DNA from 3 places in the Paenibacillus sp. FSL W7-1287 genome. Region 3 is predicted to be linked to each of the others. Evidence: predicted binding sites of a transcription regulator. Region 3 holds the regulator's gene; each other region holds the start of a gene.

Region 1 (10,255 bases), 890 kb from region 3:
ATAGGTTGACAGAAACGCAGCAGCAAAGTTCGTCCATTCGGCATAACATTGACCACTTTTAATTTTCCGGTGACCTGAATATATAGAGACTGAAGAAGATCTCCGCTATTAACCAGTGTATCTCTTGGTTTAAGCTTCATCATTGACATCTGCTGTATCGTACTCGGATGAAACAATTGCCCCAGCTCATATTTCTCGAGCCAATTCTTGATCTCCTGATGCTGATCCATAAATGTACCTCCTAGCTGAAAAGGACATATGTCCTATGTTATGCGACTATTCTTCACTATAATAGAGCAGATACATGAGAACAACCTTAAATTCATACACCATAAAGGAAGAATGTATATCTAATGAACATCAAAGTTATTGCACTTACCATTTCAGCGTTCGTCGTTGGATTAGTCGAATTAATTATTGGAGGTATTCTTCCGCAAATCGCAGATGATCTTAACATTACGATTGCGAAGGCAGGCATGCTGATTACAATATTCAGCCTTGTATATGCGGTGACAGGACCATTATTGCTTACGCTGACATCTAGAATTGAGCGTAAAAAGCTTATGCTTGGCTCCCTCGTTATCTTCTTTATCGGAACGCTACTCGCTTTCTGGGGATCAAGCTATATGATGCTCGTTGCTGCGCGTGTTATTAATGCCGCATCCGGCTCGTTAATTGTAGTCCTTGCACTCACCATGTCTGTAAAGGTCGTGCCTGAACGCTTCATTGCACGTGCAATCGGATTTGTCTCGATGGGAATCAGCTCATCGATCGTTATCGGCATACCAGTTGGTGTCCTAATTAGTGACTACTGGAATTGGCGAATTGTATTTTTATTTGCAGCCCTATTAACACTGTTTGCCTTTATCATTATTGTCGCTTTCATCGATCCTGTTGCACCTGGCAAAACCATTTCATTACGCGATCAATTCCGTGCCATTAAACGCGTGAAGATATGGTCGGCACATTGCATGCTCATGTTCGCGATCGGGGGGCACTATGTTTTCTATGCCTATCTATCCCCGTATCTGACGCAATATTATCAATTAAGTGCGCAAATGATTAGTGTCATTTACTTTATTTTTGGATTCTCCGCAATTGCAGGCGGATATGTTGGGGGCCTGCTGTCGGATCGATTGAATCCACGCAAAGCGATAGTAGCGATTGTCTTTACGTTTCTACTCACCCTCATTACAATATCAGTAACGAGAGACAGCTTTGCAATGTTTATCATTATGCTAGTTTTGTGGGGCATGATGTCGTGGGCAGTGTCCCCTCCCGAGCAAGCTTATCTCATTGAAACAGAACCGGAGACTGCGGATATTCAGCAGAGCCTTCATAACTCTGCACTCCAGCTTGGGATTGCTGCTGGCTCTGGCTTAGGCGGCTATCTTATTAAAACAACGAACGATGTTGCGGTTACTTCGTGGGCTGCTGCGATCATGATGGCTATCTCCTTAGGTTTCGCCTTGTTCTCCATTACTCGCAAGGTTTCAAGCCATCATCAGAAGCAAGCTGCATAGATTGATTTCAGGTACAAGTATTATAGTTTAGAAGCTGCCGGGAGTATGCCCTGGGTACACCTGGCAGCTTGGTATCGCTTGAAAGGAATGAAAATAGAACAGATGCATGAGGATCGACAACAGTTCATTCAAGGAGTACGAGATTGTCTTCCTACTCTCCTTGGCTATATCGGTATCGGCGCTGCTTTCGGCATTGTCGGTGCCTCTTCTAATGTCAGCCTGCTTGAAATTGCGTTGCTCTCCTTGCTTGTATATGCAGGCTCAGCTCAATTCATCATTTGTGCGTTATTCGTAGTACATACGCCAATATCCGTCATTGTTGCTACGACCTTTATCGTGAACTTAAGGCATTTCCTCATGGGACTCGCAATTGCACCAGCCTTCTCGCAATATTCAATGAAGCAAAACGTGCTGCTTGGCACACTCCTGACCGATGAAACCTTTGGTGTTGCTACCTCGAAGCTAACGAAGCAGACTAAGCTCAATGCCAGCTGGATGCATGGATTGAATATTACCGCCTATCTATGCTGGCTGCTTTCAAGTCTATCTGGTGCCATGCTCGGACAATGGATCGAGGAGCCAACAGTTTTCGGGCTTGATTTTGCATTGCCAGCGATGTTTGTAGCCTTGCTCATTATTCAGCTTCAGCAGCAAGCTGCAGGCAAGCTCATGCACTTGCTTGCTGTTGTCGGCTATACGATTATATTTATGGTTGTGTTCAGCTTTGTCGTACCATCACATTTGGCTGTGCTGCTATCAACGATGAGCGCTGCAACGATTGGGGTGCTTACGAAGCGATGACCATCTCAACCACGATGCTGCTTATTATTATAGGCTGCTGCTTAGTTACCTTAATCCCTAGAATTGCTCCGTTTATTCTCGTAAAAAAGGTTAGCCTGCCAAAATGGATGACCGATTGGTTAAGCTATATACCGATCTGCATTCTAACTGCTTTAATCGTACAAGGCATGTGGACAGCTGAGCAGGGCAAGCTCATTATCAGCTGGCATTATATGCTTGCACTCATCCCTACCGTTATTACTGCGCTATGGACACGTAGTCTGGCAGTGACCGTCATCGTTGGTGTGGTCGCTATGGCATTGGTAAGAATGTTTTCCTAACCTCTATATAAGAAAAAGCCGAGAGCTTCCCTCTATCTGCATAGGCTACAGCCCTGCAGTAGAGTAAAGCGTCTCGGCTTTTCTATTTACTTTTCTCTTTATATAGTACAAGTTCAAAGATTAGACTACCTATTTGGCTGATGCTGATAAAGAAAGCTGATCGAGAAGCTCCCGGATCGCATGAGCGACACCGTGCTCTGTGTTTCGCTTCGTTCGATGCGGGATCAGTGCCTTCAACGCTTCAGGAGCATTGTCCATCACTACACCTTTGCCTGCCATTTGCAGCATGGACAGATCGTTAAAGCCGTCTCCCATCGCCATAATTTCAGCTGGCTGAATGCCCAGAGATGCTGCATATTGCTGCACGGCATAGCCTTTATTGCCTTTCGCTGAGTTTACTTCCAGGTTGCCATGAGCAGAAGATGAAATGGCAAGTCCAGTTAGCTGACGAACTCTTTCATCGGAGCGCTTAAAGCATGCCTCATCTGTTGTTAATGCGAATATTTTTAACACTTCAACCTGATCATCATTCAAATACGACTCGAACGATTCAACAAATTGGCAGCGTTCATTACGAATACGCTCCTCACACATGCGCAGCACGGTTGCATGACGCTCCGCTTCACTCAAATGTGCTAGCTCGATCTTCCCATAATAATGCGATATATCAACATACTGATCATAGCTTAGGCTGATCGCTCCATCTGGTGTCATCAGCTCAAAGTACATGCCCTCTTCCAGCAAGATGTCATGCACTAGTCGAGCCTGCTCCCTAGTCAGCGGTTGACTCGCAATGAGCTTGCCGCTTGCATCATGTGTCTGTGCACCGTTAAGACTTATAACCGGACATGAAATCCCCGCTTCGTCTAATAGGACATTAACATTCGTATAAGGCCTTCCTGTTGCAATGATGAATTCAATGCCTCTCTTCTGAGCCTCTAGCACTGCTTCGCGATTCTCATCGCTAATTCTCCAATATTTATTCAGCAGTGTTCCATCCATATCTGATGCTATCAATTTCATACAGTATGCCTCCTCTCCACTACACCATTATAGCTTATAATGGCGCGAGAAAGGCCGTAAACCGTATATTAAATTACCGTGAAATTAATGGCATTCCGTTAGCTGCGATGAACTCAGCCACCTGCTGCTTCTGCGGTATAGAGGCCTGTGCTCCATCCTTCGTGACCGCAAGCGCTGAAGCTGCAACTGCGTTGGACAGTGCTGCTTCAATCGTTGCCCCGTTAAGTGTTGCTGCAGCATACACGCCGATAAATGTATCGCCAGCCGCTGTCGTGTCCACTGCCTTAACCTCATAAGCAGCTACCGATACGTACATGCCCTCAGCATTGGTATAGATACACCCTTGCTCACCGAGTGTAACAATGACTTGCTTAGCGCCTTGACGGGTAAGCAGCTCAGCAGCAGCCTTGGCAGATTCCATATTATAAACAGGCTTACCCGTAATAAGTGCTGTTTCCGTCTCATTCATAATAAAGGTATCAATATCTTCCCACAGCTCAGCTGGAATTGAACGGGCTGGCGCCGGATTGAACCATACTGGAACATTAGCCTGATTCGCTTTAGCGATGATATGACAGGTCGTCTCCCAAGGAATTTCATTCTGCAGCAGTATGGCACTAGCCTTCTCCCAAGGTGTATGCTCGTCCACAGCCTGTGGCGACAGCTTTCCGTTGCTTCCTTCCGACACAACGATAATGTTCTCGCCCGATTCATTGACCATAATATATGCAGTACCGGAGGCTCCCTCCGTTCTTAGCACATGCTCGGTATTCACTCCGCTTAATTGAAGTTGATCAATGAGCTGGTCAGCAAAGCCATCACTGCCGACAGCACCGACCATGACACACTCCGCACCAAATCTTGCAGCAGCGACAGCCTGATTCGCTCCTTTACCGCCTGGGTAGTAAGCCAAATGGCTACTGTGGATCGTCTCACCTGCTTTAGCAAAATGCTGAATTCGGCTTACGATATCCATGTTCAAACTTCCGATAACGATCAGCTTGCTCAAATCCACTCTCTCCTATCGTAGTCTTTATTATGTATCTCTAGGTCCTGCTGGATAGTTATGTAAAATTATACCCTGTCCTTGTATATACGTCTAATTCGGTGCTGAAGGTTCAACTTTGAACTCGTACAAATTGCTTATTTTACATTAATAAGTTTTGGTCGATTGACATAAGCTATAGTCAAACCAAACGTGCACATGAATATTCTATTCGCACATTTCCGTCAAATTTTGAGCATTTTGCGAATTTATAATCATTTATTTGCCATAACCTCGAGAAAATGTTCACAAGGCTAGAGACGATTTCAACAACTTAGGCTATAATGGAAAGTAACAGCTTAGGCCGATCTTGAATTGGATCTGAATCTGTCTCGAGGCATATGATACTCATGTGCTGTATTTGCTATGAGCAGCTAGGATCGTTTAGATTGTTTATCTATGTCTAGATATCAAGACTATTCCCTTTCACTTTAGGTGAAATTTATCACAATACATGATGTTGGATAAATAGCAAGGAATTCATCATTGGCTTTGACGATTAAAAATCGGCTTAAAGTAGTTTATTTAAAGGAGACCTGGATATGTCAGAAACAAACACTCAAACGCAATCTGCAGTAGCTCCGGATCAGCAAGCTCTTCTTGAAAAGCTAGCTAACCCGGAAGTACAGGCATCACTGAACACGTTAGTGGATCAGCTTCCGCAGCTAACTGAATTAGTGAATACTTTAACAAAGTCCTATGCATTTACGAAACAGCTTGCAACAGATGAAGTGTTCAAAAGCGATATCGTGAACGCAACAACTGAAATTGTTGGACCAGTCATTGAAGGTGCAAGAACGATCGCACTTAACGCTGTTGAAGCGAGTGACCGTGCTGAGCAAAGCAATGAGGTTATCGGTGTTTTTGGACTAATGAAAATGCTAAAGGATCCTCAAGCGCAAAAGCTTTTCCGCTTCATTAACGCTTACTTACAAGTTGCTAACGAGCGTGAGCGTAATCAAAAATAGTAGAAACAATTTATCGTATGGACGGAGGACTAGCTATGTCTAAACATATTGTTATTTTGGGTGCAGGTTATGGCGGTATTCTTGCTGCGCAATCTGTTCGCAATTACATGGACAAAAACCAAGCAAAAGTTACAGTTGTTAACCAATACCCTACTCACCAAATCATTACTGAGCTTCATCGCCTTGCTGGCGGTACAATTAATGAAGAAGCCGTTGCGATTCCTTTAAAAACGCTTCTTAAAGGCTATGATGTTAATCTTAAAATCGCTAAAGTGTCTTCCTTCTCTGTAGACAACAAAGAAGTTAAGCTTTCTGATGGTTCTACACTTTCTTATGATGCACTCGTTGTTTCTCTTGGAAGCCAAACTGGCTACTTCGGTATCCCAGGCCTTGAAGAAAACAGCATGGTGCTTAAATCTGTTGATGATGCGAATCAAATCAACAAGCACATCGAGGATCGTATTAAAGCTTATGCTCAAAGTGGCAATGAAGCTGATGCAACGATCGTTATCGGTGGCGGTGGTCTAACAGGCGTTGAGCTTGTTGGTGAAATCGTGGATAACTTCCCGAAAATCGCTAAAAAATATGGGGTGCCATTCCATAACCTAAAAATCAAGCTGATCGAAGCTGGTCCAAAAATTCTTCCAGTACTTCCAGATCATTTGATCGAGCGTGCAACAGAAAGCTTAGCTAAACGCGGTGTTGAATTTATTACTGGCGTTCCTGTTACAGGCGTTGTTGGCAACAAAATCGAGCTTAAAACAGGCGAATCTATTGAAGCTAATACATTCGTATGGACAGGCGGCGTAGCTGCACTTCCAATCGTTGCGGAATCTGGTCTTGAATGCGACCGTGGTAAAGCAGCAGTTAACGATTTCCTTCAATCTAAATCCCACAACGATGTATTCGTTGTTGGTGACGCTGCACTTGCTTTCCCAGAAGAAGGCGGACGCCCATACGCGCCAACAGCACAAAACGCTTGGCAAATGGGTGAGCTTGCAGGCTACAACCTGTATGCTTACTTCAATGGCAAAGAAATGGAGAAATTCAGCCCAGTTAACTCTGGTACGCTTGCTTCTCTTGGCCGTAAAGATGCGGTTGCTACCGTTGGTGCAAGCAACACTGCGCTTAAAGGTATCTCTGCAACGTTGATGAAGGAAGCAAGTAACATCCGTTATTTGTCTCATATTCATTCTATGCGCACTGCGCTTCATACAAAGCTATAGTAGCTTAAAGCGTAATGGCTACGTATTAGCCTGAGCATTTCCCGCAGCCATCCTGTCCACTGACATGATGGCTGCTTTTTATTACGTGGCAGCATTAAGGAGCTTAACTTCATGAATCAAAATCAATGGTCATCTGGTCTGATGTCCGCATTAATGGCATGCACGGGCGGAGCAATTCTTGTTGTACATAGTGCCAATCATCTTGGACTTAATGAACGACAGCTACTATCATGGCTTTTTGTTTGCTATGTTTTAGGTGGACTTTTCAATTTCTTCGTAGCTTGGCGTTATCGTCTACCTATTGCAGGGGCCCATTCTGTAACGGGCATCGCGTTTTTAAGCACTGCAGCCGTTCAGCTGACTTTGCCTCAGCTTGCAGGAAGCTTTATATTAATCGGGGTCATTATTGCCTTGTTAGGCTTTACCGGTATATTCTCAGTGGTCTTTAAGCATATTCCTAGACCGGTTATCGATGCTATGCTGGCAGGCGTTATTGCTCATTATATTGTTTCATTAATTCCAGCCTTTCAAAGCAATCCGATCGTTGGACTGTGTGCAGCTGTAGGATTCTTTGTAATGCCGAAGCTGGTAAAATCGCTGCCTGCTATCGTAGGCGTTATTGTATTCGGCCTAATCGGTTTGTTGTTTACTTACTCCTTCCCGGCTGTGGAGCGACTGACATATGAATGGCCTGTATGGATCGCACCCGAATTTACATGGCAAGGGTTTATATCAGTCGCCCTGCCGATCAGCATTCTTATTATTAGTAACGATATCGCTGTTGCTGTAGCATCATTAAACAAGCAAGGGTATAACACTCCTGTTAATCGAATTATCTCTTATTCAGGTATCGCTACAGGCATTGGAGGCCTCGGACTTGGGCATTCTATCAATATTGGTGGAATGATGACGACGATGTGCAGCAGTGATGAGACAGGGGCAAAGGATGAACGTTATCGAGCTGCCCTCTTATCTAGCGTTTTATGTATTCTTTTCGGGTTGTTCGCTTGGCTTATTATCCCGTACATTACACTGTTACCTGACTACTTTATTGCCAGCATTATTGGCTATTCGCTGCTCAATATTTTCTTAAATAGTATGCAATCATCGTTTGGTAATAAGCAGTATCGGTATTCTGTCCTTTTTGCATTTATTATTTCCGTGTCTGGTGTAACGATGCTTGGTATTTCAGCTGCGCTTTGGTCATTGCTAATCGGTACAATCATCGCTTTCCTGCTTAAGGAGCATCGACCTACAGCCGCTGAGCAAGCGGAAGGTTAACCGTAAGCGGTGTAGAAGACAGCCACAGCCACTATCCATTGATCATTAATCTTGTTACGAGGAGGGATGAACCGTGGAAACAGAAACGAAAATATCCAAGCTGGCAGAAGAGATAACCGCTGCAAAGCATATCGTCGTGTTATCCGGAGCAGGCATTAGTACGGCTAGTGGTATTCCTGATTTCCGATCGGAGAATGGTGTTTATTCGAAGTTTGAGCGTGTGGAGCATTTATTATCTGAAACGTACTATCACCAGCATCCAAAAGAGTTCTGGATCAATTTCAAGAATATTTTTCAGCTCCAGCATATGGATAGCTACGAGCCGAATGCTGCACATACACTGCTCGCTGAGCTTGAGAAGCTGGACAAGAAAGTAACGATTGTCACGCAAAACGTTGATGGACTACATCGTAAGGCTGGCAGCACACATATCCTCGAGGTGCATGGAACGATTGCAAGTGCACATTGTCCAAAGTGCAAAGCGAGCTATTCGCTAGCCCATGTGCTGCAGCAGGAAGTACCGCGCTGCTTCAGCGATAACTTCATTCTAAAGCCGGATGTTGTGTTGTTTGGTGGCGGTGTGCAGCACCTAGAAGAAGCATATGAGGTTACTCAGCATTGTGACCTGTTTCTCACGCTAGGCTCCTCACTAGAGGTATATCCCATCAAGGAGCTCCCTTATTATGCTTCTCGTGCCGAGCGTCCGACTACAGCGATTATCAACATGACGGCCACTCCCAAGGATGATCTGTTCGATCTTGTTATTCATGATGAGCTTGTAGCTACATTCACGGAGCTGCGGAAGCTGCTGAATAAGTCTTAAGCGGTCAGCAATAGAGATCGTTCTAAACCTACGAGGAATCGAGTAGGAGGGGGCGGCTAGCCCCCGTCCTCTCACACCACCGTGCATACCGTTCGGTACACGGCGGTTCATGTCATATTCCGCAAAAGACTGTATCTGTCCGTTGAACTTCTCAGTCCAAGAGATGACCAATATTGGTTGTTCATTGACCGATGAAGAATCGGACTACATGCAATTCGCCAGTGTTTCTTCCTCGAATTTCCCCATTCATGTGCCTTTTGTTTCGAAACGCCTAACGACAGCAGTTTTCTGACCTTTGTCTTCGGCTGCTTCCATTCTTTCCATATACACATTCGAAGCCTTCTTCTTATCCATTCGTCCAACGCTTGGAACACACTTTTCGTATCGGCTAATGCATAATAACCGCACCAGCCTGTGAGATATTGATTAAGTTCCTTTATTCGTAGTTCGATCGGGATTGGCTTACTCCGAGAGGTGATCGCTTTAATCTTTGTTTTCACTCGATCCAGTGATAGCTTTGCGATCTTTATTCGCGGATTTTTCTTCTCCCAGCTGAACGTGAAACCTAGAAATTTACGCCTCCATGGACGGTCAACCGCGCTTTTCTCTCGGTTAACTTTCAACTTCAGTTTTCCTTCGATGAATGCAGTAATGGAGCTCATCACTCGTTGTCCTGCCTTCCACGTTTTCACATAGATGTTGCAGTCGTCGGCATATCTCACGAAACGAAGGTTCCTCTTTTCCAGTTCCTTATCTAACTCGTCTAGGACGATGTTCGATAATAGCGGACTAAGTGGACCTCCTTGCGGAGCCCCTTCCGTTGTCGCTTGAACGAGACCTCCTTCCATTACTCCCGCTTGCAGATAGCCGCGAATAAGTTTCAGCACCATTTTGTCTGTCACTCGTTCCGCTAGTTTTGCCATTAAGCGGTCGTGATGGATTCGGTCGAAGAATTTCTCCATGTCAATGTCTACCACAATGCGGTATCCCTCTTCCATGTAGCTTCGTGCTTTCCTTACCGCATCATGCCCTCGCCGTTGTGGGCGAAATCCATAACTTTGCTCGGAAAACGTTGGGTCAAATACAGGCGTTAATACTTGGATGATTGCTTGTTGAATGAGGCGATCTGTCACCGTAGGTATGCCTAAGAGCCGAGTTCCACCGTTCGGTTTCGGGATTTCGACCCGACGGACTGGACTCGGTTCATACGCTCCTTTCTTTATGCTTTCACGAATGGTTTGCCAA
Region 2 (10,255 bases), 1.6 Mb from region 3:
GTTAAGACAAATGGCATATATTATATTCGAAATAATTACAAATTATTACATTTAATCATATAAGATCACTAGCCGAAATAACGAAATAATATATACAGAAATGTAACATACTGGTATAATCGATCTAGTTATCTAAGATCTTAAGGAGGTATCTTGATTGATGAATTTGAAGTTGAAAAAGGTATTATCTGTATTTATGATCTTATCTATGATCATTGCAGCAGGCTGTCAAGCAGTAGACGGTCTGAACTTGAATCAAGTCATTAAAAATATGACGAAGGTAAAATCAGCCGAAGGTACATATGAGTTTGAGTTCAAGCTAGCGCTGAATGAGGAAGAGATTGCAGAGCAAGTTGAACTAGAAGGTGAGGATGCTGAAGAGCTCCTTTCTCAGCTACGTAATTTTTCACAAATTAAGCTTGCCGTTGACCACTATAAGGTACAGGATGAAACGCATGCATCCATGAAAGGGACATTAACCTTCGGTGAGCATAATGCGATCGGCTTCGATCTACGTATGACAGATAAGCTGATGGTTATTAAGCTAGATGGAGCAAAGCAACCATTCTCTATTGATCTGACGGGTGAGCGTCAGCGTCTGCTTACTAATCACTACTATGAAACAGAGCTAGGCTTCAGCTACGAGGAGCTTTATGCAGATGAAGAATATTATATTGACGAAGAGCTTTATGGTGATGCAGAAGCCGAATATGCAGCTTATGGCGAAGAAATGATTGCAGCTATTCAGCAAATTTCTGAGCTGGTAACCGATTATAGCATTGGTCATCTGCCTAACATCGAGCGCCTTAAGGTCGAGCATACTACAGAGATGATTCGCGGAGAACAAGTTGCGTTGTTTAATCTACAAGGCGAGCTTAAGGGCATGGAGCTTTGGAACTGGGCCAAAAAGCTTGTGAATGCACTAGCCAATGATAGAGAAGGTCTAGAGAAGCTGTTCAACGAAATATTTACGATTGTATCTGAGCATGAGGATAGCTTCGCTAATTTAGACCTATCGATGATCTCGCAAGGCTTCTATACAGGCAATTATGAATATACTGCAGCGGGTCCTTATGCCTATGTTGAAGAAGATTACGAAGAGCTAGACTTTGAGAATGAGGACATTATCGATGAATTTATTAGCATGGAGAATGAAGAAGCAGGCACAGACAGCGATGAGAGCATAGAGCCAGAAATGACACCTGAAGAAATCCAAGCTCAAGTTGTTGAAGAGCTCATCAATGCACTGCAAGAGCTGAAGCGTTCAATGAATGAGCTGGAGCAAGAGGACGGGGATACGCTTAAACAAGTGCTGAATGATTCTCTTTCTATTAAATTCAACTACGGAATTGATATGAGCTTAGATGTACGCAAGCAAGGCTTCTCCATTGATTATCGAGTGGATCCAGCCCTGAAGGAAGAACAGGAGCTGTATGGCTTTGACGGATTTACCATTACGACAAATTCTCAAATGTGGAATGTTAATGGCGAGGTTAAAGCATTAGAGCCAGTAACGACGCTCAGCACCGTAAGTATAGAATCACTGCCATATCTGCAAGGCTATGAAGTTATTCGTTTATTTGAAGAGGATGCACTTATCTCAAATATATTGCGTAATCAGCTTCATTTTACAGAGCAAACATACTGGAGCTTTGTTGATGAAGAGTCAGATTACGGTATGTACTTGACTAATAATAAACTGGCGATGATTCCTGCTCGCGAAATCATCGAGGAATTCGGCGGTAAGGTTTCATACGATAAAGTGAAGAACAGCATCGTGCTTTATGATGATGCGACGAACACAACGATCGAGATTCAAACAGGTAGCCGCGATGTTATTGTAAATGGTGTTGAAGCACAATGGGCAGCACCGGTGCAAGCACGCAACGGAGTAACGTTTGTGCCAGCACGTGATATGGCCAATGCTTTAGGTGCCGATATCAGTTGGTCCAACTCTGGCTATCTTGAAATTACGAGAGAACCTTAATGAATTAAAGGCATAATATTGAATGATACGTAATCTGAAAACCAATCAAGCTATCGAGCTTGGTTGGTTTTTTTATTTATTATGAAATCGATTCATAGATTAGTGAAACTAGCAATATAGTATAGTAAAGCAGCGATGATAGTACGCAGCAAAATTATATTAATCTATGAGGGATAGGTATGTTAAAGCTAGATTGTGAGAATACTAGCTACTAAATAAATGATTGAAGGAGGCGCTGTATTCTATGGAGTGGGTCGTATTTTGCAGTATTGCCTGTTGTATCGCTTTATTTATCTATAGAGAATGTGTCGTCCTTTATATTGCTCGAGCAAAAGCATCAGGAATAATGCTAGAATCATCAACGCTGCATCTTATTCGACACCATACCAATCGACGTATCCAGCGCCTAGATTATTGGTTGTTGGCAGCTATTGCTGCAACGCTTCTGTTGTATATCTGGTGGATGGTTCTTCGCATCCATGAAAACCCCGGCATTCAGGAGCTGACGGTGCTGGAGGCAGGAATAGCACTGCTTTTGTACATTGTATTTCCTTCTCGTAATATAACTCATTTCATTACGGAGAAAGGTCTAGAGGAATCAGGGAAAACGACGGATTGGGATCGAATTTACGCGATATATATTTCGCATGAAGGTGCAGCGCGCAGAAGGCTGCTCGTGACCTTTAAAGGTAGGGCGGCTAATGTGGAAGGCTATATGTACGACAGAGATTTGAGTTGTCTAAAACAGCTTGCCGCTGCGCATCCAATTATGTTAAGAGAAATCTAGCGGCATTGCACTTGTTTCTAGTATCATTGCACTTGTTATTCATTTACGCGGTATGCTACAGTCATTTTAATAGAGGCATTATTATTAATGAATATAGACTTACATATGGGAGGCAACATGATGAAGGATCAGCAGAGTATCATATTGTTTCAAGGAGACTCCTTTACTGATGGAGCCTTTTGTTTTGAAGACAGAGGATACAGAGCCGAATGGGGACGTGTGGCAGGAGATCATGCCTCGCTACCAGCAGACTGTTAGAGAGCTTGCCGAAAAATATCAAGCTATATTCGTGCCGTTGCAACAGTTATTTAATGAAGCATGTGAAAGAGCAGAAGCAAGCTTCTGGATATATGATGGGGTGCATCCTACTGCTGCTGGCCATCAGCTTATCGCGGATCAATGGCTAGCCATCGTTAAACAGTATGACGAAGTGGCATGGTTCGAAGCTAAAAAGTAAACGTAGAAGAGAGATCACAATCGCATTTATAACTCCTATCGTTCGGAGCATAATAAACAGAGGCAGAGTTGCTTAGGTACCTGTCTCTAATTTGTGTATGGAGGGAGAAAAGATGGAGTATCATCCATTACCGCTTGAGTTTTATAGCCAGTCCTCTCTATACGTAGCTGAGCAGCTTATCGGAAAGCTTCTAATTAAAGAGACGGAGGAAGGAATCACTGCAGGATATATTGTTGAGACTGAAGCATATGCTGGTCCTGAGGATCAAGCGGCGCATAGCTACAACAATAGACGTACTCCACGGACCGAGGTAATGTTTGGTCCGGCTGGCTATATTTATACCTATCAAATGCATACGCATTGTTTGGTCAATATCGTTGCCGCTACAGTCGATATACCACAAGCTGTATTAATTCGAGGAGTAGAGCCTTTTATCGGAATTGACCTTATGAGGCGCAGAAGAGGTGAATCTAAACCAGATCGAGAGCTGACTAACGGTCCTGGGAAGCTGTGCAAGGCGCTTGGTATTACAATGAATGATTACGGGCATTGTGTCACTGAACGTCCGCTATGGATAAGTGAAGGTAAAACATTTACAGAGATCACTACTGGCCCGAGAATCGGTATTCCTAATAGTGGTGAAGCAAAGGATTATCCATGGAGATTTTACGTTAGCGGACATCCGAACGTATCACGAGGGTAATCCCATTGGCGAGCAGCTGTATTCGTGCTACCATAAGTATATAAGGTAGTTATTGATATAGAAAAATAGGTGAGGTGTGGAGCTTGGCATATAACTTTGATGAATTAATAGAACGTCGTAATACTCGTTCTTACAAATGGGATCAAGTAAAAACGTTGTTCGGCGATGAAGATATTCTTCCGCTATGGGTAGCAGATATGGATTTTTACAGCCCGCCAGCTGTTAGAAAGGTCATTCAAGAAAGAGCAGAGATCGGTATTTTCGGTTACAGCTATAGAACACCAAGCTATTTGGAATCCATCACAAATTGGTTTAAGCGACGTCATCAATGGACCATTAAAAGTGATTGGATTGTAGATGTGCCCAGCGTAGTAACGACGTTGAGCTTATCGATTGATCTGTTCACCGAGAAGGGCGATTCCGTTGTCATCCAATCGCCTGTATATTATCCGTTTTATGATGTGATTAAAGGCAATGGACGTAAAATCGAGCGTAATCCTCTTCAAATGATAAATGGAAGATATGAGATGGATTTTGCTCACCTAGAAACCCTGTTCGCAGCAGGAGCGAAAATGATGCTGCTATGCAATCCACACAACCCGGGGGGGCGCGTCTGGGAGCGAGAAACGCTGGAGCGTTTGGCTCAGCTGGCACTCCAATACAATGTCATCATCGTATCTGACGAAATTCATTGTGATTTAACTTTCCCAGAACATCCGTATACACCATTTGCATCATTATCTGAGGAAGTAGCCAATATTACGGTGACTGCACTTGCTGCGACGAAAACCTTTAACCTACCAGGTTTACATACTTCATTTGCAGTTATCTCTAATCCGAATATGCGCGCCATTTTCGATCAACGCGTAAAGGTGCTTAGCATTCATATGGCTAGTCACTTTGCTCAGGATGCCGTTCAAGCAGCCTATAATGAAAGTGAACAGTGGCTGGAGGACATGCTTGTCTATGTGAAAGGGAATATGGATTATGCTGTTGCTTATCTGGCAGAGCATGCACCGGCCATTAAGCCTCTACTATCTGAAGGTACTTATCTGCTGTGGCTAGATTGTCGTGCGATTAGCGAGGAGCCAGCTGTACTGAAGGAATTAATGCATAAGAAAGCAAAGGTCGCTTTTAATGAAGGCTCGATGTTCGGAGTGGAAGGTGCTGGGTGGCTGCGTGTGAATATGGCATGCCCACGCTCGATATTAGAACAGGCGCTTAAGCAGTTTGCTGACGCCATTAAGGGATAGATAGGTAACAACAACATATAAGGCTGGATGGAATCTCTCCAGTCCACGTTCAATCGTAGAACGTGGACTGGAGAGATTTTTTTGTGGAATATGTCTAAATTGTGTCGGCATCATATCATTTGCAAATTAGTGACATTTAAAAAAGTGTGCTCCTCGTCACTCTTAATCCATCGCATATGACGTATTGTATTAAGCAAGGGATACGATTCTATTTATTTTGAAAAGCAGAAATTACTTTTTAGGAGGAAAATACAATGGAAAACTATACAGCTACAATTAATGCTATGGAATACCCGCCGCACCTTAAGCACAAAGTTATTTTTGAAACCTTCAACAAGCTAAATGCTGGTGAAGCGATGCTGCTTATTAACGACCATGATCCGAAGCCGTTACGCTTTCAATTTGAGTCGATGTATGAGGGGCAATATGACTGGGAGTATGTACAGCAAGGACCTACCTTGTTCCAAGTGAAAATTAGTAAGCAATAATATGGATGGGAGTGTGGCATAATGGCTGCTGTTGAAATTATTGATGAGAAAACAATAAAGATCAAAGTTACGGTCGACGATGCCATTACTATGGTTAAGGAGGCAGCTCATCATCTTGATGAATATGCCTCTGAAATCATCACGATTTATAATAAAATGCCAGAGTTTGACTATACGTATTTTTGCTTTTATGCCTATAACAGCGCAAAGCTATTTGAAAAGATGCTGAGCATTGACCCAAAGGAGTATTTGTCCTTTTCTTTAGATGCACCAGACGGTTTTTTCTATGCTTTGTATGGTGGAATGTGTGGTCTATATGACCAGGCAAAGAAATTAGTTTCTTGATAGCTGAGGAGGCATTCAGATGAATAGATAAGATGCAACCCCTACTCAAGGAAGTCTACGATCCTGAGCTAGGTATAAACGTTGTAGATCTAGAACTCATCAGCGTATATTTGTAAGAACGGTCCTTCCTTTTCATGCGAGAAGCATGCTATTAGGAAGGACTTTTTTATTGCCATCGTCACGAATAGGGAAATCTCCGTAGAGAAAAGGGAATGCCCTAATATAAAGTGTCGCTTCTTCACTTCATAATAAAAAACAACACATGAATAACATTTGATCCCCTCAAATTTATTACATTGTTGATCGTTCAACGAAGGAGTGATGGCGTCACATGAAAAGAAAATTCGGCCTGAAGTTCTTTAAGCCTAAAGAAAATTACTCTAATAACTGGTCTACCCTTGAGGAAAAAAATAGAGATTGGGAAAATATGTACCGTAATCGTTGGTCGCACGATAAGGTTGTACGCACGACACATGGTGTGAACTGCACCGGCTCATGCAGCTGGAAAGTGTTCGTGAAGAACGGCATTATTACGTGGGAAAACCAGCAAATAGATTATCCATCCTGCGGACCGGATATGCCAGAGTTTGAACCACGAGGCTGTCCACGCGGTGCGTCATTCTCTTGGTATGAATATAGTCCGTTACGTGTGAAGTATCCTTATGTCCGCGGACATTTGTGGCGTATGTGGAAGGAAGCCTTGACGAAAACAAGTAATCCGCTTGAGGCTTGGGGCAGCATCGTTGAAGATCCAGAAAAGGCAAAGCTTTATAAGCAGGCTCGTGGTAAGGGTGGACATGTCCGTGTTTCTTGGCAGGAGGTCGTGCAGCTTATTTCCGCGCAGCTCCTATATACCATTAAAACATACGGGCCAGATCGAATCGCAGGCTTTACACCGATTCCAGCTATGTCAATGATCAGCTATGCTTCTGGCGCACGTTTCATCTCATTATTAGGTGGCGAAATGCTTAGCTTCTACGATTGGTACGCAGACTTACCGCCAGCCTCTCCACAAATTTGGGGCGAGCAAACAGACGTACCTGAGTCATCCGATTGGTACAATGCAAGCTACTTGATGATGTGGGGCTCTAACGTTCCGCTTACACGTACACCGGATGCGCACTTTATGACAGAGGTTCGCTATAAAGGGACGAAGGTTGTCTCCATTGCACCTGACCATGCTGAAAATGTAAAGTTTGCAGACAACTGGCTGGCTCCGAATCCAGGTACAGATGCTGCGCTTGCACAAGCAATGACGCATGTTATCTTGGACGAATTTTATGTGAAGCGTGAGGAAGAGATGTTCCTTAACTACGCGAAGCAGTATACTGACCTGCCCTTTCTCATTATGCTCGATGAGCATGAGGCTTCATTAAAAGCAGGAAGATTTTTGCGAGCGAGTGACCTAGGTCACTCCACTGAGCATGCGGAGTGGAAGCCGGTTATCGTAGATGAGCTAAGCGGCGAGCTGCTTGTACCTAACGGAACCCTTGGGCAGCGTTGGGAAAAGGATACGAAGTGGAATCTGAAGCTTGAGCGCGAGGATGGCTCACGGATTGAACCAGCTTTAACTATGGAATCGCAGCAAAGTGAATGGGTTGATATCGTGTTCCCTTACTTCGATCAAGCAGGGAAAGGAACCTTTGTTCGATCAATTCCAGTACGTAATATTACGTTAGCTGATGGCAGTGTGCAGCGTGTAGCGACCGTATACGATTTGATGCTTAGCCAATATGGCGTACAGCGCCTAGGCTGCAAGCATGCAGCGAAAAACTATGATGATGCAAGCTCGCATTATACACCTGCTTGGCAAGAAAAAATTACAGGAGTGAAGGGCTCACTAGTCGTACAAATCGCTAGAGAGTTTGCTCAAAATGCAATCGATACTGGCGGTAAATCAATGATTATTATGGGCGCCGGAATCAATCACTGGTTTAATAGTGACACAATCTATCGCTCCATCTTGAATCTCGTTATTTTAACGGCATCACAAGGTGTCAACGGAGGTGGCTGGGCGCACTATGTAGGCCAGGAGAAATGCCGTCCAATTGAAGGCTGGAGTACCGTTGCCTTTGCCAAGGACTGGCAAGCAGCTTCTCGTCAGCAAAATGCAACCTCATTCTTCTATTTTGCAACGGATCAATGGAAATACGAAGAAATGAATAATGAATCTTTAAAATCACCTACTGCAGGTGATATATCGTATAGCCATCCAGCGGACTATAATGTGCTGGCAGCTCGCCTAGGCTGGCTTCCTTCTTATCCGCAGTTCGATAAGAGCAGCCTTTCCTTTGCTGAGGAAGCGAAGCAAAAAGGGAAAGAGGACAATAGCGATATCATTCAAGAAGCATATGAGCAAGTCGTTAATGGCAAAACAAAATTTGCGGTCGAGGATCCAGATGCTCCAGAAAACTATCCGAGAAGCTTATTTGTATGGCGTTCGAATTTAATATCCAGCTCAGCAAAAGGGCAGGAGTATTTCATGAAGCACTTGCTAGGCACAAGCAATGGTTTGTTATCTACGCCGAATGAAGAGGAGAAGCCAGAGGAAATCGTATGGCGTGATGATGTAGAAGGGAAGCTTGATTTGCTTGTTGCACTTGATTTTCGTATGACTGCGACGCCGATGTACGCGGATGTCGTGCTTCCAGCAGCAACCTGGTATGAAAAGACGGACTTGTCATCAACAGATATGCATCCATTCGTTCACCCATTCAATCCAGCGATTGATCCGCTATGGGAATCAAGATCTGATTGGGATATATATCGTACGTTGGCACAGACACTATCAGAAATGGCTAAGGACTATATGCCGGGTGTATACAAGGATCTGGTTGCAACTCCGCTTGGACATGATACACCAAGTGAAATTGCTCAGCCGCTAGGGAAGGTCAAGGACTGGAAAAAAGGAGAGATTAAAGCAGAGCTCGGCAAGACGATGCCTAACTTTACAATCGTCGAGCGCGATTATACTCAAATATACAATAAATATGTAACGCTCGGCCCGAACCTCTCAACTGGTAAGGTAGGCGCACACGGCGTAAGCTTCTCGGTTAGTGAAGAATATGAGGAGTTGAAGAAGATCAACGGTAAGTACGTTGACGATACGATTAAAGCTGGTTTACCGAAGCTGCATACTGCCAGACATGCTGCTAATGCCATCTTGCACCTTTCATCTGCAACAAACGGTAAAGTATCGCAGCGTGCTTGGGAATCGGAGGAGCATCACACAGGTGTTGAGTTAAAGGATATATCTGCTGATCGTGCAGCGGAACGAATTACGTTCCAAAGCATAACGGCTCAGCCAAGAGAAGTGATTCCTACGCCTGTATTTAGTGGCTCGAACAAATCTGGCAATCGGTACTCTCCATTTACAACCAATATTGAGCGTCTTGTACCGTTCAGAACATTGACAGGACGTCAGCATTTTTATCTCGATCATGAGATCTTCCTGCAATACGGAGAGTCACTACCAATCTATAAGCCGACTTTGCCTCCAATGGTGTTCGGCACACGGGACAAAAAGATAACGGGTGGCAGCAACGATACACTTGTACTTCGTTATTTGACGCCGCACGGGAAGTGGAATATTCATAGCACGTATCAGGATAATTTGCACATGCTGACTTTATTCCGCGGGGGACCGACTGTATGGATGAGCAATGAGGATGCAGCTCCATACGGGATTGAAGACAACGATTGGGTTGAAGTTTACAACCGCAATGGTGTTGTAACAGCAAGAGCGGTTGTCAGCCATCGAATGCCTAAAGGGACACTGTTTATGTACCACGCTCAGGATAAGCATATTCAAGTACCTGGTTCAGAGATTACGAATGAACGAGGCGGCAGCCACAATGCACCAACGAGAATCCATTTGAAGCCGACACAGCTAGTTGGCGGTTATGCACAGCTAAGCTATGGATTCAACTACTACGGACCGATCGGCAACCAGCGTGACGTATATGTAGCCGTTCGTAAAATGAAGGAGGTCAACTGGCTTGAAGATTAAAGCGCAAATAGCAATGGTGATGAACCTTGACAAATGTATCGGCTGCCATACGTGCAGCGTAACTTGTAAGAGCACGTGGACCAATCGCGAAGGCGCAGAGTATATCTGGTTTAACAATGTCGAGACCAAGCCAGGCATCGGCTACCCTAAGCGCTGGGAGGATCAAGAGCATTACAAGGGCGGCTGGACGCTGCGTAAAGGTAAGCTAGAGCTTAAATCAGGCAGC
Region 3 (10,255 bases):
TTACGTCTACGATGTGTCGTGCATAGAAGGTGAGGCTCTATGAAGCTGCAACTGCAACTCCATCTTATTCAGCCTGCAATGAAGGAAGCCTGTCTAGTTCTAGATAGACTTCTGCAAGCAGGCTTTTCTGCCTTTTTCGTAGGTGGTGCTGTACGAGATACGGTACTTGAGAGACCACTACATGATATAGATATTGCAACGAATGCAAGACCAGAGCAGGTAATGGAGCTGTTTCCGAATAGCATACCTACTGGCTTGCAGCATGGCACCGTAACCGTTAGGGTAGATGGCGTAAGCTATGAGGTAACGACCTTTCGCAAAGAGTCGGGCTATACGGATTACAGACGTCCGATGGACATCGCCTTCGTTGATGATCTGCATGAGGATTTAATGCGGAGAGATTTTACTATGAACGCGATGGCTATTGATCGAACGTGGCAGCTGCATGATCCATATGGCGGCTTAGAGCATATGAAAGCAGGGATCTTGAAAACGGTGGGCTCAAGCGAGCAGCGATTTCAAGAAGACGCTTTACGAATGCTGCGTGCGATTCGCTTTGCTACTACATATAAACTAAGTATTGATCAAGAATGCTGGGATGCGATGTTGCAAGCAGCAGGGCTGATGAAGCATATTGCGATGGAAAGAGTCGCTTATGAATTAGAACGATTGCTACAAGCCGATGATCCGATATATGGTATTGTGCTGTTATCGGAAAGCTCGTTGCTACAGCATACGAAGGATAGGTTACATATAGCTGCTGGAACGCTAAAGGATGAGCTTAAGCTACCGAATCATCGAGATACAAGCATGAATTGGGCCGTGTTGTTTCATAGCCTAGCTGTATCCAGTGAACAAGCAAGAGAAGATATGCGGGCGCTTAGGACAAGCAAGCAGCTTCAGGCGGCTTGCTATCATATATTGCAGCTTCATGAATGGCTGCAGCAGGTTCTGCAGCCAATGCAGGGTATGAATTCAGGCAATCAGCTTGAACTTGGGATTGCCGAAGCGGATCAGCTGCAGCTAAGTGTTGCTAAGGGCGAGCTTCTAGCATGGAAGGAGCAGTGGCTGGACAAGCTGCTGCACTATCCCATGCATCATTTAGAACTATTTCTTCACATGTATATGAATGAGTATGATGCGGTCGGTCAGGTTGCAAAGTTTCATGAAGAACTACCAATTCAACATGTAAAGCAACTCGCTGTACGCGGAAACGATCTTGTCACGTGGTGTAGTCAACCCTCCGGACCGTGGATTAATGAATGCCTTAAGCATATATTCATTGAAGTCGCGAGCGGCAGGCTGGTTAACAGCAAGGAAGCTATTCGTACATATGTTTTAAATCAATTCGAAGGTGGACGATACAATGAGTAATCATGAACGGCTTGTTGAGCTGCTTAACTCCTCAGAGGACTTTGTATCTGGGGAGAAAATTAGCGAGGCGTTAGGCATAAGCCGAACAGCCGTGTGGAAGCAGATCAAGAAGCTGGAAGCGTTAGGCTACGAATTTGAAGCAGTGACGAAGCAAGGCTATCGGTTGCTTTTCGTACCACAGCCTATACAGGCTATAAACGTTCAACAGTCATTAGTTAAGCATCGATTCGGACATACGATCGAATATCATCATGCTGTAACGTCTACGCAGCATTTGGCACGCGAGCTAGCTGAGAAGGGAGCACCTGAAGGGACGGTTGTCCTTGCCGAGCAGCAGCTGCAAGGGAAGGGACGACTAGGTCGACCTTGGCATTCCCCTTATGGGAAGGGTGTGTGGATGAGTACCATACTAAGACCGCTAACGCCAATTCAGCTTGCACCACAGCTTACATTATTAACGGCTGTTGCGTTAACGGAGGCAATTCGTGCGATAACTTCACTTGAGGTCGGAATTAAATGGCCTAACGATATATTATATAAAGGTAAAAAGCTGTGTGGCATACTACTAGAATCAGTTGCTGAGGATCAGCGTCTAAAATATGTCATCGCCGGAACGGGTATAGATGTAAATTTGAGTGAGAAAGATTATGACGAAGAGCTATTAACAAAAGCGACTTCCCTTCGTATAGAGCTCGGCAAGTCCGTTGATCGAGAAAAGCTTATTCAAGCCTTCATGCTTAGATGGGAAGCGCTATTCCAGCAATATGAAAGCGAAGGCTTTGAACCAATCGCTAAGCTGTGGGAAAGCTATGCTATATCCTTAGGACAGTCTATCTTAATTACAACTTCACAGGAAAGCTACTATGCAATACCTCTGAAGCTGACGGAACGCGGTTCCATTATCGTCGAGCTTGAGGATGGCGAACAACGTGAAATTTTTTCTGCTGAGATGGGTGAAGTAAAGCAGTAATTTACGGATAAAACATTTTCTGATAAACTAGGTCTACTAGGCGGTATTCATTGCGAAGCTGCACTAGTAATTGTGTACGTATCTAAACTGAATTTTAGAATGCACACTCTGCTCAGAGCCGAAGGGACCGAGACAGAAGGAAGCATTACTAGCAATCGTTTCCTTTACGTTCGAGGACCTTTTTAGCGATGGCTAAAAGGTTTTTTTGCTGTGACCAACAACTAAAGGAGCTGAAAAAATTGAAAAAAAGACTTACCATTTCTGCCATGTCGAAGATGAAAGCAGAAGGGAACCCGATTTCTGTCATTACTGCGTATGATTACCCATCAGCGAAGTTTGCGGAAGAAGCGGGAGTAGATGTTATTTTAGTTGGAGATTCTTTAGGTAATGTTGTACTTGGATATGATACAACGATTCCAGTCACAATAGATGATATGATCCATCATTCAAAAGCTGTAGCTCGTGCTGCAGAGCATACATTTATCGTAGCAGATATGCCGTTCATGACTTATGGCGTCAGCCTTGAGCATACGTGCAGCAATGCTGCGCGTTTAATGCAGGAAGGTCATGTACAGGCGCTTAAGCTAGAGGGTGGCGTCGGTATTAGCGAGCATGTCCGTACACTGGTGCAGGCAGGCATTCCAGTGATGGGACATATTGGCCTAACTCCTCAATCGGTTCATCAGCTAAGCGGCTACAAGGTTCAGGGTAAGCTGGAAGGGGATGCGAAGCGACTGCTGGATGATGCATTAGCACTGCAGGAGGCAGGAGCGTTTGCAATCGTGCTTGAGCTTGTAACAGAAGAGCTTGCAAAACTTATTAGTGAGCAGCTGCACATTCCAACGATAGGAATTGGTGCAGGCCGTGGATGTGATGGTCAGGTGCTTGTTTATCATGATATATTGCAATACTCTTCACCAATTTTCCCTAAAAAATTTGTTAAAACTTATGCTGATATTGGCAGTACGATCCGTGAAGCGATCGGTATGTATGTTAGTGATGTTAAAAATAAAAACTTCCCAGATGCTTCACATGTGTTTCAAGCTGATGCAGGTACGCTAGACTCACTGTATGGGAGCGGAAAAACTGCTGCAGACACGGAAAAGGAGTAAGCTGGTTATGAATATATGTCGTACAAAGCAGCAGCTAAAGCTGGCAATTAAAAAAGCGAAGGAGCAAGGTCAAACGATCGGCTTCGTTCCGACGATGGGGTATTTGCATGATGGCCATGCCAGCCTCTTGCGTGCTGCCAAAGAAGAAAATGATATTGTCGTATTAAGCATTTTTGTTAACCCGATGCAATTTGGTCCTAATGAGGATTTAGAAAAATATCCTCGTGATGAGGAAAGAGACTTAGCGGTAGCTGCATCATGTCATACCGATATCGTGTTTATACCTAGTGTAGAGGAGATGTACCCAACTAAGCCTCTTACATCGATTAAGGTAGCTGGTGTTACAGAGCGCTTATGCGGCGCGTCTCGTCCTGGACATTTTGATGGTGTAGGATTAGTTGTCAGTAAGCTATTTCATCTTGTTGAGCCGAAGCATGCTTATTTTGGGATGAAGGATGCCCAGCAGGTTGCTGTTATTGAGCAAATGGTCAATGATCTCGATATGAATGTGACGATTGTTCCATGTCCAATCGTACGTGAACCGGACGGATTGGCACTTAGCTCGAGAAATGTTTATTTGAATGCAAATCAGCGCACTGAAGCTACTGTATTAAGTCAATCGTTAAGCGAGCTTGCTCAATCACTTAAGTTGAACGAAGTGATGACAGCAGCACAGTGCATCGAGCTTATTACGAATAATATAAAGCAAACAACTGGTGAAATTGATTATGTTGAGCTGCTAGAATATCCAAGCTTGCATCCTATTGCCAAAGGTCAAAGGCTCCAGGAGCTACCAAGCGGCCAACGCTTTATCGTTGCACTTGCCGTTAAATACGGAAGTACACGATTAATTGACAATGCGTTATTCCAAGTAGAAGAGGTGATCGAACGTGTATAGAACGATGATGAAATCGAAGCTACACCGTGCGACAGTGACAGAGGCTAATTTAAACTATGTAGGAAGCATTACGATTGATGAGGAGCTTATGGAAGCTGCGGACTTGCTCGAAAATGAAAAAGTGCAGATCGTTAATAACAATAATGGTGCTCGTCTTGAAACCTATGTCATTAAAGGTGCACGTGGCAGTGGTGTTATTTGCTTGAATGGGGCAGCAGCACGTCTCGTGCAGCCTGGTGATAAAGTTATTATTATTTCATACAGCTTAATGACGGAAGAGCAGGCGCATAATTATAAGCCAACGATTGTTGTTCTGGATGGCGACAATAAACCCATTCATTATATGAATGAGGAAATTCATTCAACAATCGTGTAACCAAGTTAATCCCTTCATTATGTAACAGCTGCCATGCTGAATGAAAACAGTGCTTTCAACAAAAAATGACCGTACACTCCAACTAATCAAAGAAGGCGGGATGCGGTATGATCAACGAACTGTTTTCATCCATGCATGAGCTTCTTGACCACATTACACAGCATTATAAGGATGCTGATGAAGATCAAAGAGAAGATTACTGTGATTCCATTGGACAGCTTAAGGAAACGAATGACAAGATACTGGATCATTACGTTGCTGTCGAAGAGAAAATTGCTCTGTTTTTCGAGCTTTATCGAGACATTGAAGAGCAGGAGGAGTCAGAAGATGAGGTTAGGCAGGAAAAGCTTAGCAGCAGCCCGTTTGCAGCTTCCAGCATAATGCCTCAGGAACAGCATCACACAAGCCTACAACAACTATTGTACGAGGCTATCCAAGCTGAGCAAGAGCACGTTCATGAGCAGGAAATGCCATATGTAAATGTTTATTCGATTGATCAGCAGAACGATGGTATACTATGTAATGAATGTGATTTATTTGTTTCCGCTGAGCATGAGCTTGCACTTGATCAGGCTCAGGGTTACTACAAGCTGTTCATGTTTGCAGAAGCAGCTTCAATATTGAATATGATTATTACTGAGCAGCCTGAATGCAATATCGCAAGGCTATATTATGGAATGAGCTTAATGCACCTGCGCAACTGGAATGAAGCGCAAAGACAGTTTCAGCTGCTTTCTGTATTAAGCGACTTTCCCAAATGGCTCGCGCTAAGCTACAACGCGCTAGGCTGTATTCAGGCAATTAAGCTGAATATGAATCAGGCTGAATTATTATTCAATAAAGCGTATCAGCTGTATCCACAGTTTGAGGATCCGCTTAAAAATTTGCAAAGCTGCAGGCAAGCATCGCTCAAACAGCTATCACTATATTTTGGAAGCACAGAGCTGTGCTGTATGTGAGAGGAACGGTAAAGGAATGAAATATGCCATTTTGGATTTGGAAACAACGGGCCATAGCGTGTTGGACCAAATTATACAAATTGGGTTAGTGGTTGTATCGGACGAACTAGAGATTGTTGATACATTCAGCACATATGTAAAGCCTACTGTTGAAATTCCTCTGTTTATAACGAATTTGACAGGAATTCAGCAAGCGGATGTGCAGGATGCACCGGATATTAATGACGCTTTGCTCGAGGTCATTCCGCGAATCGACGATGCCGTTCTTGTCGCTCATAATGTTGGCTTTGATGCCAACTTCTTAAATCATGCCTTAGATCAATGTGGCTATCTGCCTTTCTCAGGAAGACGGTTAGACACTATGGAATTATTACGTATATTATTCCCATCGATTACTTCTTATCAGCTCGGAACTGCAGCTGAACAGCTTGGCATTGTCCACGAGCAGCACCACCAGGCGGATGCTGATGCTATGGCAACCGCTGAAATTTTCATTCAATGTGTTCAGAAGCTACGTTCCTTGCCGCTGCTCACCCTGCAGCGGCTATCTTCATTTTTTGATGAGAGTAAAGATATTGGGTGGTTTATGAGATACAATGAGGGACTCGTGGAGCAGGGGGTTGTATTCGAATCTGCTGAGTTCGATTATCATCGCCAATTTGCACTGAAAGCGAAGCCTTGGCAAGAAGAGACATCCGTTCGTGATGCCGAGCATGCCAACGATTACTTCGAGCAGAATAAAAGCTTTGAGGACTACATGAACGATGTGCAGGAGCGCTTTCGGGAGCTTTATGAGCATTACGAGGAAAGAAAGCCACAGCTGCAAATGTTTGATGAGGTCTATGAAGCACTTAGTAAGCAAAAGCATTTGCTAATTGAGGCAGGGACTGGAACAGGGAAATCACTTGGTTATCTCATTCCTTCCCTATATTACGGTATACAGGCCGAAGAAAAGGTCGTCGTAAGCACGCATACGATCAACCTGCAGGAGCAGCTGCGCAATCGAGACATTCCACTGCTCAATGAAGTACTGCCGTTTCCCATTCGTGCCTCGCTTCTAAAGGGTAGAAGCAATTATCTATGTATGCGGAAATTTGAGCACAAGCTTAACTTGCTTGATTTTATTGCACCAGTTGATGATCCTATCACTGCTGCACAAATGGTTGTATGGCTGACGGAAACAGAGAATGGCGATCAGGAAGAGCTAAATCTTGGTCTTAGAGGGCAGGATTTCTGGGGAACGGTATCAAGTGATGCAGATTCATGCTTAAATCGCGCTTGTCCTTGGTTTAAGCGCTGCTATTATCATCGTGCAAAGCATGAGGCTAATATTGCCGATGTTTGCATTACGAACCACTCGATGATTTTTACAGATATTCAAGCGGACCATCGTCTATTGCCATCATACCGTTACCTTGTACTGGACGAGGCACATCATCTTGAGGAGGTAGCAAGCAAGCATCTTGGAAACCAAGTAAGCTATTTCTCGTATATTCATGCAATGAGCTCGCTATTTAAAGATACTCGTACCGGTTTGCTTCCATCTCTACGTGTGAAAATCGCTGAAGAGGGCGATGACCATACCGCTGCCTGGAATGAAACGATTGACAGTGCGTATCCTGGTTTACAGACGATTAAGGAGTATTGGGATCAACTGTTCGAAGCGCTATATGACGTTGTTGTTCAACATGCCCAGCAAGCGTCTGATGCACCTTCTGAACAGGCTGGGGGACTTGTTTTTCGATTGAGCCGCAATGACCTTCCAGAGCAATGGACAAAGATCGTAGAAAGTGAGCAAGAGGTATATCTACAGTTGAATCGGTTCTCTAAGGCGCTGGAGAAAATGTCTTCTGATATGAAGGAACGACTTGATGAGGATTTAGTATTGTCTGGATTACTGACGGATTTGAACGGCGTAGTGAGAGATCTGCAACGTTTGAAGGATGAGCTGCGTCAGTTTATTAAGCTTGAGCTCGACGATTATGTCTATTGGTTAGAGGGGACACAGGCTTACAAGCATCGTTCACTGCAGCTTATGTCTTCACCTACAGATGTAAGCGGCTTGTTAAGAAAGTATTTGTTTGACGTGAAGGAAAGCGTCGTAATGACATCTGCCACACTGTCCATTCAGAAAAACTTCACCTATATAAAGGAACAGCTTGGTCTAGATAGCTACGGAGACGAGGAAGAACATCGGCTGAATGAAGTGATACTTGAATCACCATTTAACTATCGTAAGCAGGCGCTCGTTATTATACCACGCGATTTTCCGGTGCTTAAGGGAGCCAACGTTCCGAGTGATTATTTAGAGAAGCTAGTGCAATCGATTCATGATAACGCTCTGCTGCTAGGCGGAAAAATGCTCGTTTTGTTTACTTCTTATCGTATGCTTAAGCAAGTATATGATCCACTGAAGGAGCTGTTAGAGCCAAAGCATATTACCGTTTTAGGACAAGGCATTGATAGCAACAATCGTACAAAACTGACCAGACGTTTTCTACAGCAGCAATCCTCTATTTTGCTTGGTACAAGCAGTTTTTGGGAAGGTGTAGATATACCAGGAGAAGCATTGCAATGTTTGGCGATCGTGCGCTTACCATTTCAACCGCCTAACCACCCATTAATCGAAGCGAAATCGGAGCTTCTGCTTCGTCAGAAGAAAAATCCATTTATGAAGCTTTCAATTCCACAGGCTGTGATCCGTTTCAAGCAAGGATTCGGTCGTCTTGTACGGACAGCGTCGGATAAAGGCATTGTTATTCTTTATGATACACGAGTTATTGAATCCTATTACGGAAAGCATTTCCTGTATTCATTGCCTGGACCTAAGATTGAAACGATGCATACGGATCAAATGGTACAGCGAATGGACCAATGGTTGAAGGAGGTTGAATAAATGAAGCAAGTGAAAATTTCAGATGCTGTAGTTAAGCGTCTGCCTATTTATCTACAAGTGCTCAATGAGCTAAAGGCTCGAGAAATTAAAACGATCTCCTCGCAGGAGCTAGGCTCGCGCTTGGAGTTTAATCCTGCACAAATTCGGAAGGATCTCGCTTATTTTGGGGATTTCGGTCGAAAAGGAATTGGCTATGAAGTGGATTACTTGATTGATAAAATTCGTCACATACTTAAAATCAATCGCACGATAAAGGTCGCACTTGTCGGAGCGGGTAATCTTGGTCATGCTTTGTGTAATTATAATAAATACAGCAACGACAATATGCAGATCGTTGCTGTATTCGATGCACAGGAGCAAAAAATCGGTACGAAAATTAACAGCTTAACGGTACAGCCTATGGAAGAGCTTGCAGAAACAATTCAGCAGCAAAATATACGAATTGGGATCATTACAGTTCCTGCACAGGAAGCTCAGAACGTAGCAAATATGCTTATAGCTGGTGGTATAGAAGGTATCCTCAATTTTGCACCAACCATTTTAAGAGCTCCAGAGGAAGTACGAGTGCAGCATGCGGACTTTACAAAGGAGCTGCTAAGCCTTGGCTATTATTTGAACAATAAAGAGGAGGACCAAGATGAATCGTCTATGGATTAAGGATGGAGCATTTATTACAATGTCTGCACAGCAGCCACAGGTTCTGCAAGGACATATGATCGTTGAAGATGGCATCATTCAGTATGTTGGGGCTGCAGAGCCTAGTGCTGAACTTCAAGCAGGCAGTGAGGTTGTGAATGGCCAAGGTCTATTGTTTATGCCTGGTCTTGTTAACACGCATGGTCATGCAGCGATGAGCTTGCTTCGCGGTTATTCCGATGACCAAAACCTTCAAGTATGGCTTGCTGAAAAAATGTGGCCGATGGAAGCCAAATATACAGAGCAGGATACGAGAGTGGGCGGCAAGCTTACCATTGCAGAGATGCTGTTAAGCGGTACAACTACGTTCGTAGATATGTACGATCGCATGGAAATCATTGCAGAGGCAACGATCGAAGCAGGACTACGAGGCTTTCTAACACGCGGTGTAATCGGACTATGTTCAGAGGAAGAGCAGAACGAAAAGCTTAACAACTCTGTTGCATTCGCTAGAGAATGGAATGGTGCAGGAAACGGTAGAATTCGTACGATGCTTGCTCCTCATGCTCCTTATACGTGTCCGCCTCAATATATCGAGCGTTTTGTGCAAGCAGCTCATGATTATGATCTGCCGTTACATACGCATATGTCTGAAACGGCAGCTGAGGTTCAGCAAAATGTAGATGAGTATGGTGCACGTCCTGTTGAGCATTTAGAGAAGCTTGGTTTCTTCACACGCCCAGCTTTGCTGGCGCATGCTGTGCATTTGACGGATGAGGAAATCACAAAGCTTGCTGAGCTAAATGCATCAATTTCTCATAATCCGATTAGTAATCTTAAGCTTGCAAGTGGGGTCGCTCGCGTGCCTGAGCTGCTACGTGCAGGCGTTAAGCTGTCGCTAGGTACGGATAGTGTTGCGAGCAACAACAATATGGATCTGTTCCAAGAAATTCGTGCTGCTGCCTTACTGCACAAAGGCGTATCAGGTGATCCAACTGCAGTACCTGCTTATACAGCCCTTGAGCTTGCAACCT

The links. Region 3 encodes Rex, which represses fermentation and respiration genes when NADH is low (regulators of the CRP and FNR family bind a similar motif). Its sites were predicted from a motif close to TTGTGAAATATTTCACAA; they were not measured.
Region 1: the regulator Rex is predicted to act here: its motif matches at 5,146-5,163, upstream of NSQ99_RS05500 (DUF1641 domain-containing protein).
Region 2: the regulator Rex is predicted to act here: its motif matches at 5,269-5,286, upstream of NSQ99_RS16555 (DUF2249 domain-containing protein).

The regions. Positions count from the first base shown of each region.
Region 1 is NZ_JBBORD010000001.1:1,193,438-1,203,692, reverse strand. It holds gene NSQ99_RS05530 (Crp/Fnr family transcriptional regulator) at 1-230, opposite strand, end outside; gene NSQ99_RS05525 (MFS transporter) at 354-1,523, shown strand; gene NSQ99_RS05520 (AzlC family ABC transporter permease) at 1,611-2,324, shown strand; gene NSQ99_RS05515 (AzlD domain-containing protein) at 2,321-2,644, shown strand; gene NSQ99_RS05510 (Cof-type HAD-IIB family hydrolase) at 2,774-3,667, opposite strand; gene rbsK (ribokinase) at 3,741-4,676, opposite strand; gene NSQ99_RS05500 (DUF1641 domain-containing protein) at 5,255-5,680, shown strand; gene NSQ99_RS05495 (NAD(P)/FAD-dependent oxidoreductase) at 5,716-6,906, shown strand; gene NSQ99_RS05490 (benzoate/H(+) symporter BenE family transporter) at 7,018-8,187, shown strand; gene NSQ99_RS05485 (NAD-dependent protein deacylase) at 8,261-9,010, shown strand; gene ltrA (group II intron reverse transcriptase/maturase) at 9,118-10,255, opposite strand, start outside.
Region 2 is NZ_JBBORD010000001.1:3,638,755-3,649,009, reverse strand. It holds gene NSQ99_RS16580 (copper amine oxidase N-terminal domain-containing protein) at 161-1,987, shown strand; gene NSQ99_RS16575 (hypothetical protein) at 2,232-2,774, shown strand; gene NSQ99_RS16570 (SGNH/GDSL hydrolase family protein) at 2,944-3,231, shown strand; gene NSQ99_RS16565 (DNA-3-methyladenine glycosylase) at 3,344-3,934, shown strand; gene NSQ99_RS16560 (MalY/PatB family protein) at 4,018-5,187, shown strand; gene NSQ99_RS16555 (DUF2249 domain-containing protein) at 5,442-5,675, shown strand; gene NSQ99_RS16550 (hypothetical protein) at 5,697-6,020, shown strand; gene NSQ99_RS16545 (nitrate reductase subunit alpha) at 6,352-10,029, shown strand; gene narH (nitrate reductase subunit beta) at 10,019-10,255, shown strand, end outside.
Region 3 is NZ_JBBORD010000001.1:2,080,719-2,090,973, forward strand. It holds gene bshA (N-acetyl-alpha-D-glucosaminyl L-malate synthase BshA) at 1-26, shown strand, start outside; gene NSQ99_RS09480 (CCA tRNA nucleotidyltransferase) at 40-1,374, shown strand; gene NSQ99_RS09485 (biotin--[acetyl-CoA-carboxylase] ligase) at 1,367-2,344, shown strand; gene panB (3-methyl-2-oxobutanoate hydroxymethyltransferase) at 2,533-3,456, shown strand; gene panC (pantoate--beta-alanine ligase) at 3,464-4,354, shown strand; gene panD (aspartate 1-decarboxylase) at 4,347-4,730, shown strand; gene NSQ99_RS09505 (hypothetical protein) at 4,838-5,689, shown strand; gene dinG (ATP-dependent DNA helicase DinG) at 5,706-8,585, shown strand; gene NSQ99_RS09515 (redox-sensing transcriptional repressor Rex) at 8,586-9,242, shown strand; gene NSQ99_RS09520 (amidohydrolase) at 9,223-10,255, shown strand, end outside.